DNA from 3 places in the Pseudomonas sp. AN-1 genome. Region 3 is predicted to be linked to each of the others. Evidence: predicted binding sites of a transcription regulator. Region 3 holds the regulator's gene; each other region holds the start of a gene.
What was found. Region 3 encodes sigma-54, which starts transcription at its own class of promoters, with help from an activator protein. Its sites were predicted from a motif close to ANTGGCATNNANNTTGCTNT; they were not measured.
Positions count from the first base shown of each region.

Region 1: a site for sigma-54 is predicted at 1,603-1,622, ahead of SK095_RS02105 (CmpA/NrtA family ABC transporter substrate-binding protein). Genes of this name have one in related genera too.
Region 2: a site for sigma-54 is predicted at 2,042-2,061, ahead of glnK (P-II family nitrogen regulator). Genes of this name have one in related genera too.

Region 1 is NZ_CP139195.1:448,521-452,732, forward strand. Features, by position in the region: gene SK095_RS02100 (ANTAR domain-containing response regulator) at 1-253, opposite strand, end outside; gene SK095_RS02105 (CmpA/NrtA family ABC transporter substrate-binding protein) at 271-1,482, opposite strand; gene acnB (bifunctional aconitate hydratase 2/2-methylisocitrate dehydratase) at 1,694-4,212, opposite strand, start outside.
Region 2 is NZ_CP139195.1:3,358,724-3,362,935, forward strand. Features, by position in the region: gene SK095_RS15810 (YifB family Mg chelatase-like AAA ATPase) at 1-1,473, opposite strand, end outside; gene SK095_RS15815 (accessory factor UbiK family protein) at 1,508-1,768, opposite strand; gene glnK (P-II family nitrogen regulator) at 2,259-2,597, shown strand; gene SK095_RS15825 (ammonium transporter) at 2,651-3,970, shown strand; gene SK095_RS15830 (ammonium transporter) at 4,045-4,212, shown strand, end outside.
Region 3 is NZ_CP139195.1:4,134,794-4,139,005, reverse strand. Features, by position in the region: gene lptA (lipopolysaccharide transport periplasmic protein LptA) at 1-200, shown strand, start outside; gene lptB (LPS export ABC transporter ATP-binding protein) at 197-922, shown strand; gene SK095_RS19380 (RNA polymerase factor sigma-54) at 1,116-2,606, shown strand; gene hpf (ribosome hibernation-promoting factor, HPF/YfiA family) at 2,676-2,984, shown strand; gene ptsN (PTS IIA-like nitrogen regulatory protein PtsN) at 2,995-3,459, shown strand; gene rapZ (RNase adapter RapZ) at 3,463-4,212, shown strand, end outside.

The DNA.
Region 1 (4,212 bases), 920 kb from region 3:
GGTCGTGCTCGTCGGTGAACATGACGATGGGGTGCGGCTGGTCGCGGCTGAGCAGGCAGACCTGCTCCATCACGTCGCGGCCGGGCGATTCGCTGTCGATCAGGATCACGTCGGGGCGTACGGCGGCCACCCGCGCCGGCAGGTCGACGGTCAGCCCGGATTCGTCGATCACCTCGAAGCCGGCTTCGTTCAGCGCGCTCTTCAGGCGGCCGACCTTCTTCGCGGTGTCGTTGATCAGGAGGATGCGCAGCATGGACATGTCTCCCGCTATCAGAGGGCCAGCTTCTGGCGTTCGGCCAGCGCGTGCAGTTCGAAGCTGCGCGCGTAGCCGGCCGGATCGCTGCCGTCCCAGACCCTGCCGTCCAGCAGGGTCGAGCGGCGCAGGGTCTCGGGTATCGCGATGCCCAACGCATCGGCGGCCTCGCGGTACAGCGCGAGCTGGTGCACCTGGCCGGCCAGTTCATGGTACTGCGGATCGTCGCGCAGCAAACCCCAGCGGCGCAGCTGGGTGAGGAACCACATGCCGTCGGACAGGTAGGGCATGTTCACCGCGCCGTCGGCGAAGAAGCGCAGCGGGTGGGCGTCCAGCCAGGCGTGGCCGAGGCCGTCCTGGTAGTGGCCGAGAAAGCGCGGCTCGAGGGTGGCCACCGGCGCGTTGACGTACTCGGCAGCGCTGAGCAGCTGGGCGGTGCTGCGGCGGTTTTCCACGCTGGCGTCGATGAAGCGGCAGGCCTCGAGCAGGGCCATGGTCAGGGCGCGGGCGCTGTTGGGGCACTCTTCGACGAAGGCGCGGGTGACGCCGAGCACCTTCTCCGGGTGATCCGGCCAGATCGACTGGCTGGTGGCGACGGTGAAGCCGAGGTTCTCGTCCACCGCGTGGGCGCCCCAGGGGTCGCCGGCGCAGAAGCCGTCGATGCGCCCGGCGCGCAGGTGGGCGACCATCTGCGCCGGCGGCACCACCACGCTGTGCACGTCGGCGAGCGGATGGATGCCTTGGCTGGCCAGCCAGTAGTACAGCCACAGGGCGTGGGTGCCGGTGGGGAAGGTGTGGGCGAGGGTCAGGCGCGCACCGCTCTGGTGCGTGCGTGCGCGCAGCGCCTCGCCGTCGGTCACGCCGGCCGCGCGCAGGGCCTGGCTCAGGGTGATCGACTGGCCGTTCTGGTTCAGGCCCATGAGGATGGCCATGGGCGTGATCGGGCTGCCGAGGCCGAGGTGGATGCCGTAGACCTGGCCGTAGAGCATCTGCGCGGCATCCAGTTCGCCGCCGAGCAGCTTGTCGCGCAGGCCGGCCCAGGAGGCCTGGCGGCGCAGGTTGAGGGTCAGGCCGTAGGGCTGGGCGAAGCCCTGGGTGGCGGCGACGATCAGCGGCGCCGAGTCGGCCAGGGCCATGAAGCCGAGTTCGAGGACGTTCTTTTCCGGGGCATCGGAGCCGGCGACCCAGGCCAGGGCGTCGGGGCGTGGCGTTGCGTGGTGGTCGGTCATCGCGTGTGTTCCATCGCTGCACAAAAAAGCGCCGTACCGGCCATCGCTCTGGGCGACAGTCGGGTACGACGCCATTGTCGGGGAACGGCTCCGCCGTTGGAGCGTTCGGATGGTCACGACGAAGCAAGCGCTGTGCCACATGGCGGGTAGAAAAGAAAAAGCCCCGCACGGGGCGGGGCTTCTTCCTACAGCGATCTAGCGCTTACCGGGCTCAGGCCTGCAGCACCGGGATGTTGGCCTTGGCCGCAGCATCGCGGTACTCGGCCATCTGGTCGAAGGACAGGTAGCGGTAGACGTCGGCAGCCATGCTGTCGATGTTCTTCGCGTATTCCATGTACTCCTCGACGGTCGGCAGCTTGCCGAGGATGGAGGCGACAGCCGCCAGCTCAGCAGAAGCCAGGAACACGTTGGTAGCGTCGCCCAGGCGGTTCGGGAAGTTACGGGTCGAGGTGGAAACCACGGTGGAGCCGGTCTGTACGCGAGCCTGGTTACCCATGCACAGCGAGCAGCCCGGCATTTCCATGCGCGCGCCAGCCTTGCCGTAGATGCCGTAGTAGCCTTCCTCGGTCAGCTGGTGGGCGTCCATCTTGGTCGGCGGAGCCAGCCACAGACGGGTCGGAATGCCACCCTTGACCTTGTCCAGCAGTTTGCCGGCAGCGCGGAAGTGACCGATGTTGGTCATGCAGGAGCCGATGAACACCTCGTCGATCTTCTGACCGGCAACGGTGGACAGCAGGCGAGCGTCGTCCGGGTCGTTCGGAGCGCAGAGAACCGGCTCCTTGATCTCGGCCAGGTCGATCTCGATGACGGCGGCGTATTCGGCGTCGGCATCGGCGGACAGCAGCTGCGGATCGGCCAGCCAGGCTTCCATGGCCTGGGCACGACGCTCCAGGGTACGGGCGTCGCCGTAGCCTTCGCCGATCATCCAGCGCAGCATGGTGATGTTCGACTTCAGGTACTCGGCGATGGCGTCTTCCGGCAGCTTGATGGTGCAACCGGCAGCCGAACGCTCGGCGGAGGCGTCGGACAGTTCGAACGCTTGCTCGACGGTCAGGCCTTCCAGACCTTCGATCTCGAGGATACGGCCGGAGAAGATGTTCTTCTTGCCCTTCTTCTCGACGGTCAGCAGGCCAGCCTGGATCGCGTAGTAGGGGATGGCATGCACCAGGTCACGCAGGGTGATACCCGGCTGCATCTTGCCCTTGAAGCGCACCAGCACGGATTCCGGCATGTCCAGCGGCATGACGCCGGTGGCGGCGGCGAAGGCCACCAGGCCGGAACCGGCCGGGAAGGAGATGCCGATCGGGAAGCGGGTGTGCGAGTCACCACCGGTACCGACGGTGTCCGGCAGCAGCATGCGGTTCAGCCAGCTGTGGATGATGCCGTCGCCCGGACGCAGGGACACGCCGCTGCGGTTCATGATGAAGTCCGGCAGGGTGTGGTGGGTGTTGACGTCGATCGGCTTCGGATAGGCGGCGGTGTGGCAGAAGGACTGCATCACCAGGTCGGCGGAGAAGCCCAGGCAGGCTAGGTCCTTCAGCTCGTCGCGAGTCATCGGGCCGGTGGTGTCCTGGGAGCCGACGGTGGTCATCTTCGGCTCGCAGTAGGTGCCCGGACGCACGCCCTGGCCTTCCGGCAGACCGCAGGCGCGGCCGACCATCTTCTGGGCGAGGGTGAAGCCCTTGCCGCTGTCGGCCGGAGCGACCGGCTTCTTGAACAGGGTGGACGGCGCCAGGCTCAGCTCGGCACGGGCCTTCTCGGTCAGGCCACGGCCGATGATCAGCGGGATGCGGCCGCCGGCGCGGACTTCGTCCAGCAGCACTTCGGTCTTCAGTTCGAAGGTGGTGATGACTTCTTCGGTGCCATGCTTGCAGACCTTGCCGGCGTACGGGTACACGTCGATGACGTCGCCCATGGCCAGGTTGGTGCAGTCGAATTCGATCGGCAGGGCGCCGGCGTCTTCCATGGTGTTGTAGAAGATCGGGGCGATCTTGGTGCCGAAGCAGAAGCCGCCGGCGCGCTTGTTCGGCACGTTCGGGATGTCGTCACCGAAGAACCACAGCACGGAGTTGGTGGCGGACTTGCGCGAGGAGCCGGTGCCGACCACGTCGCCGACGTAGGCGACCGGGTAGCCCTTGGCCTTCAGCTCTTCCATCTGCTTGATCGGGCCGACCGAACCCGGAACGTCCGGGTTGATGCCGTCGCGGGCCATCTTCAGCATGGCCAGGGCGTGCAGCGGGATGTCCGGGCGCGACCAGGCATCCGGAGCCGGGGACAGGTCGTCGGTGTTGGTTTCGCCGGTCACCTTGAACACGGTCAGGGTGATCTTCTCGGCGACGGCCGGGCGGCTGGTGAACCACTCGCCTTCGGCCCAGGAGGCCAGCACTGCCTTGGCGGCTTCGTTGCCCTTCTTGGCGCGCTCGGCGACGTCGTGGAAGGCATCGAACATCAGCAGGGTGTGCTTGAGCTGTTCGGCGGCGGCGTTGGCCAGCTCGGCGTTGTCCAGCAGCTCGACCAGGGTGGCGATGTTGTAGCCGCCCTGCATGGTGCCCAGCAGCTCGACGGCGCGGGTCTTGGAGAGCAGCGGGGAGGTGGCTTCGCCCTTGGCCAGGGCGGTCAGGAAGCCGGCCTTGACGTAGGCGGCTTCGTCCACGCCAGCGGGAACGCGGTTGGTGATCAGGTCAACCAGGAATTCTTCTTCGCCAGCCGGCGGATTCTTCAGCAGCTCGA
Region 2 (4,212 bases), 780 kb from region 3:
GTACTGCAGCGCCTCGGCCAGCTGGGCGCGCCGGATGTCGGCGAGGCCTTCCAGGTCGGCCAGGGTGCGCGCCACCTTGAGCACGCGGTGCAGGGCGCGCAGCGACAGGCGCAGGCGCTCGCCGGCGCCCTCCAGCCACAGGCGGTCGGCCTCGGCGAGGGCGCAGTGGGCCTGCAGGCCGGGCAGGTCGAGGTGGGCGTTGGCGCAGCCCTGGCGCTCGAACTGGAGCGCCTGAGCGGCGGCCACCTGCCGGGCCAGCGTGGCGCTGTCCGGTCCCTCGCCGCTGGCGTGCAGGCGGGTCGGCTCGCGGCGCACGGCCAGGTGCAGGTCGATGCGATCGAGCAACGGGCCGGACAGCCGGGCGCGGTAGCGCTGCACCTGCTCCGGGGTGCAGCGGCAGCGCTGCTCGGGATCGCCGAGGTAGCCGCACGGGCAGGGGTTCATCGCCGCCACCAGCTGGAAGCGTGCGGGAAAGCGCAGCTTGTCCTGGGCGCGGGCGATGACGATCTCGCCGCTCTCCAGCGGCTGGCGCAGCACGTCGAGGACGTGGCGGGGAAACTCCGGCAGCTCGTCGAGGAACAGCACGCCATGGTGGGCCAGGCTGATCTCGCCGGGCTTGGGGCGCGTGCCGCCGCCGACCAGCGCCGGCCCGGAGGCGCTGTGGTGCGGCTGGCGGAACGGCCGCTGCGGCCAGCCGCCCTGCGGCGCCAGGCCGGCCACCGAGTGGATGGCGGTCACCTCCAGCGCCTCGGCCTCGGTCAGCGGCGGCAGCAGGCCGGGCAGGCGGCTGGCCAGCAGGGTCTTGCCGGTGCCGGGCGCTCCGCTCAGCAGGAGATTGTGCCGGCCGGCGGCGGCCACCAGCAGGGCGCGCTTGGCGGCCAGCTGGCCCTGCACCTCGGCGATGTCGCCCCGTATCGGTGCAGGGGGCGGCAGGCCGCGGGCGGTCCAGGGCGCCAGCGGGCTGTGCCCGGCCAGGTGGGCGGCCACTTCCAGCAGGTGCTCGGCGGCGTACAGGGTCAGTCCCGAGACCAGCGCGGCCTCCTCGGCGTTGGCGCGCGGCACCAGCAGGGCGCGCCCGGCGGCGCGGGCGGCCAGCGCCGCCGGCAGCACGCCGCGCACGGCGCGCAGGGCACCGGAGAGGGCCAGCTCGCCGAGGCACTCGAGGTTTTCCAGGCTGGCGGCGGGCAACTGGCCGCTGGCGGCGAGGATGCCGAGGGCGATGGCCAGGTCGAAGCGGCCGCCGTCCTTGGGCAGGTCGGCGGGGGCCAGGTTGAGGGTGATGCGCCGGCTGGGGTAGTCGAAGCCGCAACTCTGGATCGCGCTGCGCACGCGGTCCTTGCTTTCGCGCACGGCGGTTTCCGGCAGACCGACCAGGGTCAGCGAGGGCAGGCCGTTGGCCAGGTGGGCCTCGACGCTGACGGCGGGGGCGTCGATGCCGAGCTGGGCACGGCTGTGGACGATGGCGAGGGACATGATCGCTCCTTGATCGGGTGTCCCGGGGCGGCGCTTACGGCTGCGGCGGCTCCAGGCGGGCTTCCAGTTCGGCGACCCGGGCCTCGAGGGCCTCCAGGCGTGCGCGGGTGCGGGCCAGCACCGCCATCTGCGCGTCGAATTCGTCGCGGCCGACCAGGTCGAGTCTGGCGAAGGCGCCCTGCAGCAGGGCCTTGAACTGGGCCTCCAGTTCGGGGCGCGGCAGCGGCGAGTCGGCGCCGAACAGGCGGCTGGTCTGGCTGGCGAGAAGGTCGAGAACGGCTTTGGGCGGCAGCATGGCGGTCTTCCATCAACGGGAGCGGCCAGTCTAGCAAAGGCGTCGTCGCACCTGCGACGTGCGCGCAGGGCAGCGACGTTCCAGAGGGGTGCGTGGCGGCGCGCCGGTTGCGCACTTCCATGGTGCGTTCCGCTGAGGGAATGGTGGCGCGCTGGGCGTTTTTTGCCCTTCGCTGCGGGCGTTTCGCACCGTTATGGTGCAAAAAACGGCGGCGGCCCCCCTGGCGCGCCCGGGTGGCGGGATAACTCCCTGAAAAAACAGCAAATGCGAAAAGCTGGCAAGGATTCTGCTTATGCCTGTACAGCCGGTGCCCGGGTGCAAGAGCGTCGGGCAGGGCGAGGCAGGGGAGTGCTTCGCCAGCAGCCGCCGGCCGACGTTGAATCCAGCCTGCGCGGCGTCTGCCACCTGTTACAAACGTCGGACTCTGCGCTTAGACTTGTCATGGGTTCGTTGTTCCTGGGGCAAGTCCACCATTACGGGAGAAACTTTCATGAAGCTAGTCACCGCCATCATCAAGCCGTTCAAGCTCGACGACGTGCGCGAGTCGCTGTCGGAAATCGGCGTGCAGGGCATTACCGTCACCGAGGTCAAGGGCTTCGGCCGTCAGAAGGGCCACACCGAGCTGTATCGCGGCGCCGAATACGTCGTCGACTTCCTGCCCAAGGTGAAGATCGAGGTGGCCGTCGCCGACGACCAGCTGGACTCGGTCATCGACGCCATCACCAAGGCGGCCAACACCGGCAAGATCGGTGACGGCAAGATCTTCGTGGTCAACCTGGAGCAGGCCATCCGCATCCGTACCGGCGAAACCGGCACCGACGCGATCTAACCGCACCGCGCTACCTACTACTCCACCGAACCCCAACGCCCCAGGAGTAACACATGACTCTGCGCAAGATCGCAGGGCTAGGAGCCCTATTGTCTGTCGTCAGCCCGGGCCTGGCCCTGGCGGCCGAAGGAGCGACCCTGAACAGCGGCGACACAGCCTGGATGCTGACCGCCACGGCTCTGGTCCTGTTCATGACCATTCCCGGTCTGGCCCTGTTCTATGGCGGCATGGTCCGCTCCAGAAACATTCTTTCGGTGATGATGCAGTGCTTCGCCATCACCGGCCTGATGAGCATCCTCTGGTTCGTCTACGGCTACAGCCTGGCCTTCGACACCACCGGCATGGAGGCTGGAGTGACCAACTTCAGCTCCTTCGTCGGTGGCCTTTCCAACCTGTTCCTCGGCAAGCTGACCAAGGAGGCCCTGATCGGCGCCTTCCCGGAAAGCGTGTTCGTCACCTTCCAGATGACCTTCGCGATCATCACCCCGGCGCTGATCGTCGGCGCCTTCGCCGAGCGCATGAAGTTCTCCGCCATGCTGATCTTCATGACCGTGTGGTTCACCCTGGTCTACGCGCCGATCGCGCACATGGTGTGGGCCGGTGACGGCGCGCTGATGTGGGACTGGGGCGTGCTCGACTTCGCCGGCGGCACCGTGGTGCACATCAACGCCGGTATCGCCGGCCTGGTGGCCTGCATCGTGCTGGGCAAGCGCAAGGGCTACCCGACCACCCACATGGCGCCGCACAACCTCGGCTACACCCTGATGGGCGCCGCCATGCTGTGGGTCGGCTGGTTCGGCTTCAACGCCGGCTCGGCGATCGCCGCCAACGACACCGCCGGCATGGCCATGCTGGTGACCCAGATCGCCACCGCCGCCGCCGCGCTGGCCTGGATGTTCGCCGAGTGGCTCACCCACGGCAAACCCAGCGCGCTGGGCATCGCCTCCGGCGTGGTCGCCGGCCTGGTCGCCATCACCCCGGCCGCCGGCACCGCCGGTCCGGCGGGCGCCCTGGTGATCGGCCTGGTGTCCGGCGTGGTGTGCTTCTTCTGCGCCACCAGCCTCAAGCGCAAGCTCGGCTACGACGATTCGCTGGACGCCTTCGGCGTGCACGGCGTCGGCGGCATCGTCGGCGCCATCCTCACCGGCGCCTTCGCGGCACCGGCCCTGGGCGGCTTCGGCGAGGTGGAGAACATCGGCCTGCAGCTGTGGATCCAGCTCAAGGGCGTGCTGTTCACCGTGGTCTACACCGCCATCGTCACCTTCGTGATCCTCAAGGTGGTCGACATGGTCGTCGGTCTGCGCGTCAGCGAGGAGCAGGAGACCGTCGGTCTCGACCTGTCCGAGCACAACGAGCGCGGCTACAACCTCTGAGGACGTAGCGGGCGCCCGGGAAACCGGGCGCCCGCCCAGCGGCGCGCCAGCGCCCCCGGCAAAAGGCTTTTGTCATGGATACCAATGCTCTGATTCCGCTCCAGTATGCGCTGGACACCTTCTACCTGCTGCTCTGCGGCGCCCTGGTCATGTGGATGGCCGCCGGCTTCGCGATGCTCGAGGCCGGTCTGGTGCGCGCCAAGAACACCACCGAGATCCTCACCAAGAACGTCACCCTGTAC
Region 3 (4,212 bases):
AGCGCATCGTGCTGATCGACCAGGCCAAGGTGGTCCAGGAAGGCAACACCTTCGAAGGCGAGAAGATCGTCTACGACACCCAGCGCCAGATCGTCAACGCCGGGCGCGCCACCGGCAGCAAGGTGACCACGCCGCGCGCGCGCATCGACATGGTCATCCAGCCGCGCAAGAAGGCCGAGCCGGAGCAGAACACCCCATGAGCACCCTGATCGCCCAGCACCTGGCCAAGAGCTACAAGGGACGCGCCGTGGTGCGCGACGTCAGCCTGTCGATCGACAGCGGGCAGATCGTCGGCCTGCTCGGCCCCAACGGCGCCGGCAAGACCACCTGCTTCTACATGATCGTCGGCCTGGTGCATGCCGACCAGGGTCGCGTGCTGATCGACGAGCAGGACGTCACCCACCTGCCGATGCACGGCCGCGCCCGCGCCGGCATCGGCTACCTGCCGCAGGAGGCGTCGATCTTCCGCAAGCTGACGGTGGCCGACAACATCATGGCCATCCTCGAGACGCGCAAGGACCTCGACCGCGCCGCACGGCGCGAGGCGCTGGAAAGCCTGCTGCAGGAGTTCCACATCAGCCACATCCGCGACAGCCTGGGCATGAGCCTGTCCGGCGGCGAACGCCGCCGGGTGGAGATCGCCCGCGCCCTGGCCAGCGATCCCAAGTTCATCCTCCTCGACGAACCCTTCGCCGGGGTCGACCCGATCTCGGTGGGCGACATCAAGCAGATCATCCACCACCTCAAGGAACGCGGCATCGGCGTGCTGATCACCGATCACAACGTGCGCGAGACCCTGGACATCTGCGAGACCGCCTACATCGTCAATGCCGGCCAGCTGATCGCCGAAGGCGATGCCGAGAGCATCCTCGCCAACCAGCTGGTCAAGGACGTCTACCTGGGCCACGAGTTCCGCCTGTAGGCCGCCGGCAGCGCACCCCGTCCGCGCCCGCCCTCTGCCGGGCGCCCCCACCCGACTGCGCCTTTTCGGGCGACTGTCAAGCCTAGGCAAAGCCGCAAATATCGGGCATATAATTTGCTAACCGCGGCGCCCCGGCGCCCAGCAGTGGACAGCGCGCAGGCGCTGGCAGACCCAAGGTGCCAACTCCCAAGCCATGAAACACTCGCTAGTCCTCAAGATGGGCCAGCAGCTGACGATGACACCGCAGCTGCAACAAGCCATTCGTCTGCTCCAGCTGTCGACCCTCGACCTGCAGCAGGAAATCCAGGAAGCCCTCGACTCCAACCCGATGCTCGAGCGACAGGAAGACGGCGACGACTTCGACAGCAGCGACCCGCTGGCGGAGAGCGAAGGCCCCTCCTCCGGCGCCAGCCACGACAGCACGGTCGCCACCACCGAGCGCGACCCCGACAGTCTCGACGAGGGCCAGTGGGAGGAGCGCATCCCCAGCGAGCTGCCGGTGGATACCGCCTGGGAGGACATCTACCAGACCAGCGCCAGCAGCCTGCCGAGCAGCGAGGACGACGAGTGGGACTTCACCGCCCGCACCTCCTCCGGCGAGAGCCTGCACAGCCACCTGCTCTGGCAGCTCAACCTGGCGCCGATGAGCGACAGCGACCGGCTGATCGCCATGTCGATCATCGACGCCATCAACAACGACGGCTATCTCGAGGAAAGCCTCGAGGAGATCCTCGACTCCCTCGACCCTGAACTGGGCATCGAGCTGGACGAGGTGGAAATGGTCCTGCACCGCGTGCAGCAGTTCGAGCCACTGGGCATCGGCGCACGCGACCTCAGCGAGTGCCTGCTGCTGCAGCTGAAGCAGCTGCCAGCCGACACCCCCTGGCTGGACGAGGCGCGCCGCGTCGCCCGCGACCACCTCGACCTGCTCGGCAGCCGCGACTACGCCCAGCTGATGCGGCGCCTGCGCCTGAAGGAGGACGAGCTGCGCCAGGTGGTCGAGCTGATCCAGCGCCTCAACCCGCGTCCCGGCGCACAGATCGAGGCCGGCGAGGCCGAGTACGTGGTCCCCGACGTGATCGTGCGCAAGGACAACGAGCGCTGGCTGGTCGAGCTCAACCCCGACGCCATGCCGCGCCTGCGGGTCAACCCGCACTATGCCGGCCTGGTACGCCGCGCCGACTCCAGCGCCGACAACACCTACATGCGCAACCAGCTGCAGGAAGCGCGCTGGTTCATCAAGAGCCTGCTCAGCCGCAACGAGACGCTGATGAAGGTCGCCACCCAGATCGTCGAGCAGCAGCGCGGCTTTCTCGAGTACGGCGAGGAGGCGATGAAGCCGCTGGTGCTGCACGACATCGCCGAGGCGGTGGGCATGCACGAGTCGACCATCTCGCGGGTCACCACGCAGAAGTACATGCACACCCCGCGCGGCATCTACGAACTCAAGTACTTTTTCTCCAGCCACGTCAGCACCGCCGAGGGCGGCGAATGCTCGTCGACGGCGATCCGCGCCATCATCAAGAAACTGGTGGCGGCGGAAAACCCGAAAAAGCCATTGAGTGACAGCAAGATCGCTGGTTTACTGGAAGAGCAGGGGATTCAAGTGGCCCGCCGGACCATCGCCAAATACCGGGAGTCCCTCGGCATTGCACCCTCCAGCGAGCGCAAGCGACTGGTGTAGCGTTCGAGCAGCAGAATTCAGGTGGCGGGGAATATCCCGCCAGCAACGTAGGTAATAAGGAGAAGCGGTATGCAAGTCAATATCAGTGGCCAACACCTGGAAGTGACCGACACTCTGCGTGACTACGTCAACGAGAAATTCGAGCGCCTGGCGCGCCATTTCGACAAGATCACCAACGTCCAGGTGATCATGCAGGTGGAGAAACTGAAGCAGAAGATCGAAGCGACCCTGCATATTGCCGGCGGCGAAGTGGTCGCCAACGCCGAGCACGAGGACATGTACGCCGCCATCGACCTGCTGGCCGACAAGCTGGACCGCCAGCTGATCAAGCACAAGGAAAAACAGATCGAACGCGAACAGGGCGCCGCTGCCCGCTGATCATTCCCCGATGATTCGACTAGAGCACATCCTGACCCCCGGCCGTTCCCAGGTGAACGTGCCGGGAGGCAGCAAGAAGCGCGTTCTCGAGCAGATCGCCAACCTCGTAGCCCGGGACATTCCCGGGCTCGACGCACATGACATCTTCGAAAGCCTGGTGGCCCGCGAGAAGCTCGGCTCCACCGGCTTCGGCAATGGCATCGCCATCCCCCACTGCCGCCTGGCCGGCTGCTCGGTGCCGGTCAGCGCCCTGCTGCGCCTGGATGCCCCGGTAGACTTCGACGCCCTCGACGGCGCGCCGGTGGACCTGCTGTTCGTCCTCTTGGTGCCGGAAACCGCCACCGAGGAACACCTCGAGCTGCTGCGCCAGATCGCCGGCCTGCTCGACCGTGCCGACGTGCGAGAGCGCCTGCGCCAGGCCAGGGATGGATTCGACCTCTACCAGGTGGTGCTCGATACCGTGGACGGACGCTGAGCCATGCGCCTGGTGATCGTCAGCGGCCGCTCCGGCTCGGGCAAGAGCACCGCCCTGGCCGTACTTGAGGACAACGGCTTCTACTGCATCGACAACCTGCCCGCCAGCCTGCTGCCCGACCTCGGCGAGCGCGCCCTGCTGCAGACCGAACTGCTGCAGCCCAAGGTCGCGGTGTCCATCGACGCACGCAACCTGCCCAGCCAGCTCCGCCGTTTCCCCGAGCTGCTCGACCAGCTGCGCCAGCGCAACATCCAGTGCGACGTGCTGTACCTGGACGCCGACAACGCCACCCTGCTCAAGCGCTTCTCGGAAACCCGCCGGCGCCACCCGCTGACCAGCGATGAGCGCTCGCTGAGCGAGGCGATCGATGACGAACGCCAGCTGCTGGCGCCGATCGCCGACCTGGCCGACCTGAAGATCGACACCGCCAACCTCAACCTCTACCAGCTCAGCGATACCCTCAAGCTGCGCCTGCTGGACAAGCCGCAGCCGGGCACCGCCTTCCTGATCGAGTCGTTCGGCTTCAAGCGCGGCATGCCGGTGGACGCCGACCTGGTGTTCGACGTGCGCTGCCTGCCCAATCCCTACTGGAAGCCGGACCTGCGCGAGTACAGCGGCCTCGAGGCGGTGGTGCGCGACTACCTGGACGCCCAGCCGGACGTCGAGGAGATGTACCAGGACCTGCTCGCCTACCTCAGCAAGTGGCTGCCGCGCTTCGCCGCCAGCAACCGCGCCTACGTCACCGTGGCCATC